One region of the Paenibacillus sp. RC73 genome, then DNA from elsewhere that is predicted to be linked to it. Evidence: riboswitches for the same ligand, from Rfam matches in the RefSeq annotation. Region 1 holds a riboswitch; each other region holds the start of a gene.
What was found. Region 1 has a riboswitch for cobalamin ahead of ABH897_RS08780 (hypothetical protein). Riboswitches for the same ligand answer to the same signal wherever they lie in the genome.

Region 1 (3,282 bases):
CACCGCTTGCGGGCGTGCCTGCGTGGCAACCGCCGCAGCAGCACCGCTCGCGGAAGGCGCGGTCCCGCCAGCTCCCGCAGGGGCTGGCACTGCGGGAGCTGCGCCTGCCTGCGACGCATTCAGCGGGCGTTCCTCTTGCGCGCCCAGCGACCACGGCTCCGCTTCCGTGCGAAGCCGCTGATGCGGCTTGAGCGCCTGCTCGGTCGCATCCAGCGTATACTTGCGCTGATACCCGCGCGGCGTCACGATCAGGCCGTCATACACCATTGTCGAGGAATTGCCGATAATGACGGTCGTCAGCATACCGATATCATGGTTCAGCATGTCCTCCAGCGTCGTCACTACGACTTGCTGACGGTCACGGTAAGCACTCTTGACCAACCCGACCGGAGTCTGCGGATCACGGTAGCGCAACAAAATGGACTGCGTCTCAACTATCTGGCGTGTACGCCGACCACTGCGCGGATTGTACAGTGCAATGACAAAATCTGCCGAAGCTGCCGCTTCTACACGTTTCACAATCGTTTCCCAAGGGGTCAAATGGTCACTCAGACTGATCGTGCATGCATCATGCATGACGGGCGCACCCAACAGCGAAGCACAGGACTGAATCGCCGATATTCCCGGCACGACTTCTACCTCAACCCCGTCCTCACGACGCCACCCCTTTTGCATCAGCACTTCGTACACTAACCCGGCCATGCCATATACGCCTGCGTCTCCACTGGAAATGACGGCTACCTTCTTGCCCATCTCCGCCTGTCGAACCGCCTCCTGCGCACGGCTCACTTCCTCTGTCATCCCTGTGCGCACAATCTCCTGTCCGTTCAACAACGGACGGATCAGATCCACATAGGTGTTGTAGCCGATAATGACCTCACTCTCGGCCAGCGCATCCAGCGCCCGTTTGGTGATATGTTCCATATCCCCCGGTCCGAATCCAATCACGAGCAATTTTCCTAATTGGCTCATCGTTATCCTCCTTCTTAAATCTAGGCTATGTTTTCCACACTTCTATCTATTTCACTTGTATATGGACATCCTGTAACTCAAAAAAACCCATCCTGCCCGGATGGGTTTCCTATGTACGCATCGTATCATCAGACGGACACAGCATAAGAAGACACTTCTTGTCTTCCGCCATCGTGTCGTTGCTTTCCATCTGCCTGTTCACGCTTGAAACGCTTCTGCACGTTCAGCTCCACGCAAACCTGTAAGCAACATGGAAAAAGCAGCGTGCGCCTGATTTCCTGATTTCGTACACCCATCCTCTCCGCGAAGGTTAACGGTGCATACAGATCAAGGTAGGTCTCCTGGCTCGGCATCAACAGATTTTTTCGTCTTCCCCGTTTTCTTACGAGTGACGTCTGAAAAAATCCTCTTCCTTACAGTGGCGGGACCGCTCGGGACTTGCACCCGATTCCCTGTTACCCTTCGTTCCATCGCAAAGGCACCTTGTCTGTCCGCTATTTGATTATGGGTCTTATCATAACCTTGGCTCAATCAGTTGCGCAAGCATGAAAAACGCTTTATTTCAAGTTCTCTGCCTTATTTTTTAACATATGCAACAATTCGTCCGGGTCCGCAGAGATACTCAGCAGCGTTGGGTGGTCAACTCCGGTAAATCCCTCGCGCACACTATGACGCACCATTTCCGCCAACGGGTCAAAATATCCGTTCACATTCAGCAGCCCGATGGGCTTGCGATGAATGCCGATTTGCGCCCAACACAGCACCTCGAACAGCTCCTCAAAGGTTCCCAAGCCACCCGGAAGGGCAATGAATGCGTCGGCCATTTCGCTCATCACCGCTTTGCGTTCGTGCATGCTCGCCACCTCAATAAATTCGCTAACTCCCCGGTGGATAATCTCTGCATCGAATAAGAGGGTCGGCATAATCCCGGTGACCTGACCGCCCCCTGTCAGCATCGCATTCGCGACCTCGCCCATCAGCCCCTTGCTGGAGCCTCCATAGATTAAACGGACATGATGTCTCGCCATAGCCTCTCCAAGCTTGCCTGCCTCCTGAAGATATACCGATGAATGTCCGGGTCTGGACCCGGCAAATACACAAATGGAATTCATAACGTCTCAGCTCCTATTCTGGTATCCCGCATCGAGGCTTTTTCATTATATTAAATAAATATTTTCGCTATAACAAAAACTTCTGTCGATGCATTTCCAACAAAAAAAAGATAAAGACCCTGTAGGCCCTTATCTTCATTTTACCCTTTATCGCAAGGATATGGGTTAGTTTTCAGTTCACAACTTCAAGACCGCAGCCGTGCACCGAGGCGCTATGCTCAAAATATCTTCCCAGCTCCACCATCATAGCGCCCATTCGTTCCTCCACCGGAAACACAATCCGTTCAATCCCTTCCTCCAAAATGGACTGCGCCGTCACCTTGCCTACCGACACAGCGATCACATCCTGGCGAAAAGCTTCCAGCACGTCTTCCATCTGCTTCTGGTCCCTCGCATATTGAGCCAAAAAGCGGATCTGTGGACCGCTGGTGAACGTAACAGCATCAACATTACGATTCACGATATCCGCCAGCAACGCTTGCAAATTCGCTTCCTCTGGTGGAATATGCTTATAAGGAAGCACCTGCCGGGTTACTGCCCCCTGCTCGTCCAGCCACTTCACCAGCCGTGGGGCCGGATCACCATGCAGCTGCAACAGCACTTCCTTCCCCTTCAGATCATACGGCGCAAAAGCACGCGTTAACCCGGTCAAGCTTCCATCCTCGTCTCGTACATCTGGCGTGAAGCCACGCTTTTTGAGTCCATTGACCGTCTTGTAGCCCCGCGCCGCAATATTTGAGCCTAGCAGCAGCTCCATAATCTGTTCCGCCACGCCCATATCCTCCGCCATATCGAACAGCGCGTCCAGCCCCATACCTGTCGTAAAAATGTTCCAGTCCGGCGGCCGCTTCACCCACGATACAACCGCATTGCGCAGCTCAATATCATCCAGAAAAACCGTGCCCTGGGCCGGACGCTGCACTGGCTCGCCTCCCATTTTTGCAACCAGCATTGCCATTTCGTCTGCTTTACGGGGACCGGCAAGAGCAACTCTCTTGCCTGCCATGCGTTGTGCCATCCTGTTCCCTCCCTTGTAGAAATCGAAGTCATAATCCTTTCTACCAAGTATACAATTAGAGGGCTGAAAGACAAATAAGAATTCTTTTTCCTATGAATACAGTAAACTTATAAGTTAGCTTGTTCTGTTCTGCTTGCCTGCTGGCTTTCTTGCTGGCTTTCTTGCTGGCTTGTGCTATCC
Region 2 (3,282 bases), on a different contig from region 1:
GAAGAACGGTGCACCGACAAAGGCCGTCATGACACCAAGAGGAATTTCCGTCGGAGCCAGCAATGTACGCGCCGCAGTATCGGCCCATGCCATAAAAATAGCCCCGCCCAGCGCGGATAACGGAACAATCATCCGATAGTCGGGGCCCGTCACCAGACGGATAATATGCGGTACAACGAGTCCCACAAAGCCAATCACTCCGCATACCGAGACAGCCGCGGCTGTCAGCAGCGTGGATATGATCAGAACAGATAACTTCGTTGCATCTACATTAACCCCCATATGAGCCGCCTGACGTTCACCCAAGGCCAGAATGTTCAGCACTCGTGCCCGGTTCCACAGAAACACCAGCCCAATGACCACATAAGGTAAAAGAATGCCTGTATACGACCAGCCGCGCAGACTGAGGCTTCCCATTGTCCAGTACAATATTTCATTGACCGTCTCCCTGGACATGGCTGTCAGAAAGGAAACGACCGCACCCAGAAAAGATTGCATCACCACGCCCGATAAAATGAGACTTTGCGTCGGAATTTTGCCGCCTTCCCTCGCCAGCGTCAGCACCATCCACAACGTCAGCATTCCGGTCGTAAACGCCACCAGCGGCAGTGTCCATACGCCTACAAATGAAAATTGAAGCCCCCAATAAATCAGTACCGCTGCCCCTACCGAAGCCCCCGAGGATACCCCCAACGTGTAAGGATCAGCCAGCGGATTGCGCAGCACACCCTGAAATCCGGCTCCCGCCAGCGCAAGCGCTGCGCCTACCAGCATACCCAGTAACACACGCGGCAGTCTGACCTTCAAAATAATCTGCTCTGTGGATGTATTCCAATCCGGTGTAATCGTCTCACCTAACCACGGCAGATGGTTGACCAGAATACCCGTGATTTGGCTGACGGGAAGCTTGGCTGAGCCGATGCCGAGACAGAGCAGCAGCGTCAGCAGCAATAAAGCAAGACCTGCCCCTCCAAAGCCAATCAGTCTACGATTCATTTGAAAATTTCAGGATACACGCCCTTGGCCACTTCCTTGAGACCTTCCGTTACACGCGGACCCGGCCGACTGATCAGATTATCATCCACGGCAAACACCCGGTTGAGACGAACAGCCGATATTTGATCCCATCCACTACGGGCTTTGATGATATCGCCCAGTGTCTGGCCTGTTTTGTCGTCCTTGACATTTTTGCTGTATAAAATGACGTCCGGATTGGCCGCAATAATATTTTCCTCACTGATCTGATACCAGCCCTTTTGTGTTGCAGCCACATTTTCGCCGCCCGCCAAAGAAATCAGCTCGTCCATAAACTCGCCCTTGCCGACCGTCCAGCCGGGTGAAAATTCGACGTAGACTCTCAGCTTTTGCCCTTTACCGATATTTTTAACACCGTTTTTCACTTCCGCTACATCGGCTCTCATCTTGTCGGTTACCGCTCTCGCTTCTTTCTGATGATCGGTAATTTTCCCATATAGTTCGATATTAGCCATGACATCTTCAACCGTTTTCGGCTCGGTTTTAAAAATCATAATTCCCATGTCACGGAGCTTGGTTGTCGCCTGCTCACTGAGTGATATCCCTGCAAAAACGACTTCCGGATTCGCAGCAATGATCGCCTCTTCATTCGGCTTCATAATACCGCCCACTTTGGGCTTCTTTGTAGCCGCTTCCGGGTAATCCGAATAGTCCGATACACCGACAATTTCCTTATCCAGTCCGATGGCGAACAGCGCCTCGGTTTCAGCCGGGGAGACGGAAACGATTTTGTCCGGCGCTTTTTTGAACGTAAACTCCTGCCCGGTCGCATCCTTAATGGTCAGCGGGTAGACCGTTTTGCCCGGAGGCTCCTGAGCGGTTGCCGTCTGCCCCGGTTGCTGTGAAGCTTGATCCCCTTTATTTTCAGCGTTCTTTCCGTTAGCTCCACATGCACTCAGCACAACCGCCAAGACCAGAGCCAATAAGCCTGTAGTCCAGACCTTTATTTTATTCCCTGCCATAATTTACACCCCTCCATATAAATTCTTTTAAGAGCGTCACTTGAACATCATCCGATATCTGCTAAATCCAGCCTTCTTTTCCTTTCAAAAAACCCCTGCATCCTCAGATAAGGACACAGGGGTCACGTTAGCGCAGATCGTACGCAGGCGGCAGTTTCTTCCGCATGGACAGTCACTGCGAACACGTCATCCTTTCCTCGAAGGACTATGGTGACAGGCGGACGGGCAGGTATCCTGACTTACAGAAACATGCGACAGCCTGTTGCTCCTTCATATGCTTTATGGCACATAAAGCAGAGCGGGCTGGCATTTTTCCATTTACAGTGGCGGGACCGCGCCGGATTCAAACCGGCTTCCCTTTTAACAGCGCACCGGAAAGAACCCGAGGGTTTCATCCCGCTGCACCGACCTCGTCTGCTGGATATTTGATGTAGTGTTGGTCAAGCCGTTCTTTTACTTGATGATTATAGGTTAAAAAAGACTGGCTTACAACCCAAACCGCCTGTTTACCTGCCCTATGTCTGTGATCATGAGAAGTATAGCGTAGTCAGTTCATCCAGGTTATTCGGGAGTAGCAAATGCGGAGCCAGAGCTATAAACATCATGCCTGCTCCACCAGCCATCCGGTGAACTTATGCCCTGTAGCCAAATCTGGATGTGATTCTGTAGAACGGGTGGCGGTTAAATCTGCAAATGGCTTTTGTGCCAAACTCAACCGAATCGTAATTGCCGCTCCCGGCTTCGGATTCAGGCTCCAAAAATCATGACCCGGTACCAGCATACAAGCCAACTGACGAATCACTCCACCATGCGTGACGACCAGAACAGAAGGTGGAGCATCAGACAAACCTGTTTTCTGAATCTCCATCATTTTACGCCACTCATACAAAGAGTATAGAAATTCACCCAGGCGGTTCACAAAGTCTTTCCAGGACTCTCCACCCGGCGGCGTAACCCGTTGCGGCTCATCAATCCACGCGCGGTACAACGCCACATCCTTGAGCATATCATACGTTTTTCCATCCCATTCCCCAAAATGAAGCTCTCTCAGACGTGGTTCCATGGTGGCAGACCAAGCAGACATATTATCTGGTTTCAGTTCCGATTCTGGCAAAATGATCTGCAAGGTCTGACGACAACGTATCAAGTCACTACAATAGATTCGGGCAAAGGAATGTCTCTGTAATTTTTCCCGCAAAGACTCTAATTCCTGCTCTGCTCCCGGTAGCAAGCCCAGATCGGAGTGCCCCAGGTATCGACGTTCCCTGTTCCATAAGGTTGTGCC
Region 3 (3,282 bases), 310 kb from region 1:
ACGGGCGTTTATTTGGCAGTGGGCAAGGCGATTGACCAGAAGGTAGAGCAGAAGCAAATCGTCAATGGGCTGCGCTCTGAGGGACTTGCGATTATGCTCGGGGGTATTTTCAATGCGTTTCCTTACACGGCATTCTCGCAAAATGTAGGTCTGATCTCATTAACACGTGTCAAGTCGCGGAACGTTATTTTTGCTGCGGGTGGTATTATGGTTGTTCTTGGTCTGTTGCCCAAACTGGCTGCCTTAACGACAGTGATTCCTAATGCTGTGCTGGGAGGGGCGATGATCGTCATGTTCGGTTCGGTTGCTGCGTCGGGCATGTCTATTTTGTCAGAAGTGGACTTGCGGAAGGAAAGCAATCTGCTGATAGCGGCATGTAGCATTGCGGTGGGCCTCGGCTCTGCCGTGCTGCCCCAAATGTTTGACCAACTGCCGAGCTTTGCCAAAATGCTGCTGCAAAACGGCATCGTATCCGGCTCGATTACGGCGATTGTCTTGAATATCGTTTTAACGAAAAAACAGGGCGAGTCAGTCGAAGGCGGGACGGTGGCGGAGGTTCCGCAGAAGGTTTGATAATTAGGATTAGATAAAGACCGCCGGAGAGAGGACGTAAGCCTCTTTTTCCGGCTTTTTGGCATAGAGTTATTGATAAAACCCTCTTCCTGTATGAAGATCGGGGTTTGAGATTCTATTAGAAGAATTTGCTAGAGTGGTAGGCGAGGTCATGGTATAATCTACCTTATGGATTTTGAATAGTGGTGGATGTTTTCAGACCACGGCGCAGCTTCCCGAAAGGGGGTGAAGCCGATGGTCAACCTTGTGTCGTGCTACGATGTGTTGCGTTGGATGGTTACGTTACTAAGCCTGGTGTTTAGTATTCGTAAACTTTATCGCTGGCTACGTCGGAAATTTCGGAACAAGCGAAAACCCACCGCGTAATTAGGTTAGGCGCCTAACGGTGGGTTTAGCTAAGCATTTAGCGCGCCGTGGTGATCCACAGCCTTTCAAGTCCTAAGAGTCTTTGCCGTTGGTAGCGGCGAAGACTCTTTTTAGTATACGGACACGGTGGTTATCTCTATACCTAATTTTATCACGTCCATTGCGTACACGCAACGCAAAGCCACAGCCTTGTTTCTCGCTGTATCATTAAAATTTAAATTATTATGCGACATTTGTTGACAAGCCTGTAACAACAAAATAAGATAGTCCTAATTCGTAATATAGAGGAATAAAGGAAGAAAACAGGTGTGAACCGGACTTTCCACCTACAGGGTTTCGCTGAAATCATGTAGATGGCTGTTGTGCGTGTTCACTTAAAAGGGAAGTTCGGTAGATTCCGACACGGACCCGCCACTGTATACAGGCATCAGCAGGGAATTGCTGTAGCTTTCGGAACAGCCACTGGAACTGTGAAGAACCGGGAAGGACTGAGAGATAAGCCTGAAGTCAGGAGACCTGCCTGTTTTAACATCACTGTCAGACCCACGGGATGCTGGGGAGGTGGTTAGGCGTGCTGCATACGGGAATGTCTGAAACCGATCCGATCCCCCTTGTTTTTAGAGGGTGAAGAGGGTGAGCTTAGGCATTTTATAATGAAAGCATTTCTGACTGCTGATTAAGCGGTCGGGGATGCTTTTTTCGCGTTAGGTATGTATGAGATTACAAGATGAGGGGAGTCAATAGAATGATAAGCAATCGTAAAAAGCGTTCATGGTTTATATGTACAGGGTTGATGCTACTGCTGGCAGTTATGGCTCTTGCGGGATGCTCGACAACTAATAAGACGGCGGATAGCCCCAGCAAGGGCGAGAACACATCCACACAACAGGCTACAGCAGATAAGAAACTGGTGATGGCGTATACGTGGAAACCGTCGGGCGTTGACCCGCACGGAGACAATAGCTGGGATGTCATGCGGTCCGGCGCAGGTGAGACACTTGTCCGTTTGAATGAAAAGCTGGAACCAGTGGCTTGGCTGGCCAAGGAATGGAAGCAGGACAGTCCCACAGTTTGGACGTTCAGCTTGCAGGATAAGGTCACTTTTCATGACGGAAAGAGTATGGACGCGGAAAGTGTGAAGGCTTCCCTGCTGCGCTCCATCGAGAAAAGCCATTTGGCAAAGGATTTGCTAGACGTAAAGTCGATTGATGTAACTGGGCCGCTGTCGTTGAAAATCACGACAAACCAGCCCAATTCAGCGCTGGTGTCCAATCTGGCTGATCCATCGACGATTGTGCTGGATGTAGCGTCTATGAAGGATGAGCAGAGCTACCCTGCGATGACAGGTGCTTTTAAAATTAAAGCGTTCAACAAGGATCAGTCATTGGTCGTAGAGCGTTATGACGAATATTGGGGCGAGAAGGCACGGCTGGCTGAAGCAACGATGAAGTTCATTACGGACGGCAATTCACGCCTGTTGGCGCTGCAATCTGGCGAAGTAGATGTAGCGACTGATATTCCGGTGGATAACGCGGAGGTATTAAAAAAGAACGATAAGCTGCAAGTGCTGTCGGCTCCCTCTTTGCGCACTCATATGATCGTGTATAACATGGAGTCGCCTGTGTTCAAGGATGCCGCGAACCGCAAAGTAGTGGACAGCCTGATACCACGTGCATCCATTGTGAGTGCGATCATGAGAGGCTATGGTACGGAGGCAAGCAGCCCATTCCCGAGCATTCTCTTCTTCGGCAAGGTGGAACGTAAAGCGCTGGACGGAACGGCGGAGCAGTTGTTGACGAAGGATGGTTGGCAAAAGGATGCCCAAGGTACATGGACCAAGCAAGGCAAGCCGTTCGAGGTTACGTTGCTGACCTTCCCTCAGCGTCCAGAGCTTTCGGTCATGGCTGAGGTGATTCAGAGCCAACTGCTGAAAGAGGGCATCCAGGTGAAGATCCGCAAGGTGGAAAATATCGACGAGGCGCTAACCAAAAACGATTGGGATTTTGCCATGTACAGTATGCTGACTGCCCATACGGGGGAGCCGCAATATTTTATGGACATGTTTTATTCCTCTAAAAGCGAGGCCAATGTAAGCCGTTATGGTTCCAAACCGCTGGAGAACCTTCTTGGCAGCTTGAAGCTGGCGAAGGATACAGCACAGCGTAATGCCGTGACATTGCAAGCGCTGGATATCATTAATACCGATTTGCCGCAGTCGTTTATTGTTCACCCTGATAATGTATTTGGGGTGAAAAAAGGGGTTGAGGGCTTTACACCGCATCCGATTGAGTATTACTACATTACGGCGCAATCCGATATTGCGGAATAACGGGCTGCGTACCC

Region 2: linked by a shared signal. The riboswitch ahead of ABH897_RS12140 (ABC transporter substrate-binding protein) and the one ahead of ABH897_RS08780 (hypothetical protein) in region 1 are both predicted to bind cobalamin.
Region 3: linked by a shared signal. The riboswitch ahead of ABH897_RS07420 (ABC transporter substrate-binding protein) and the one ahead of ABH897_RS08780 (hypothetical protein) in region 1 are both predicted to bind cobalamin.

The regions. Positions count from the first base shown of each region.
Region 1 covers NZ_JBIYCV010000003.1:418,173-421,454, reverse strand. The annotation lists gene cobJ (precorrin-3B C(17)-methyltransferase) at 1-972, opposite strand, end outside; gene ABH897_RS08780 (hypothetical protein) at 1,101-1,325, opposite strand; cobalamin riboswitch at 1,287-1,472, opposite strand; gene ABH897_RS08775 (LOG family protein) at 1,530-2,084, opposite strand; gene ABH897_RS08770 (uroporphyrinogen-III synthase) at 2,257-3,102, opposite strand; gene ABH897_RS08765 (GerAB/ArcD/ProY family transporter) at 3,210-3,282, opposite strand, start outside.
Region 2 covers NZ_JBIYCV010000004.1:444,525-447,806, reverse strand. The annotation lists gene ABH897_RS12145 (FecCD family ABC transporter permease) at 1-996, opposite strand, end outside; gene ABH897_RS12140 (ABC transporter substrate-binding protein) at 993-1,997, opposite strand; cobalamin riboswitch at 2,205-2,398, opposite strand; gene ABH897_RS12135 (histidine phosphatase family protein) at 2,599-3,282, opposite strand, start outside.
Region 3 covers NZ_JBIYCV010000003.1:110,495-113,776, forward strand. The annotation lists gene ABH897_RS07415 (nucleobase:cation symporter-2 family protein) at 1-573, shown strand, start outside; cobalamin riboswitch at 1,280-1,477, shown strand; gene ABH897_RS07420 (ABC transporter substrate-binding protein) at 1,685-3,268, shown strand.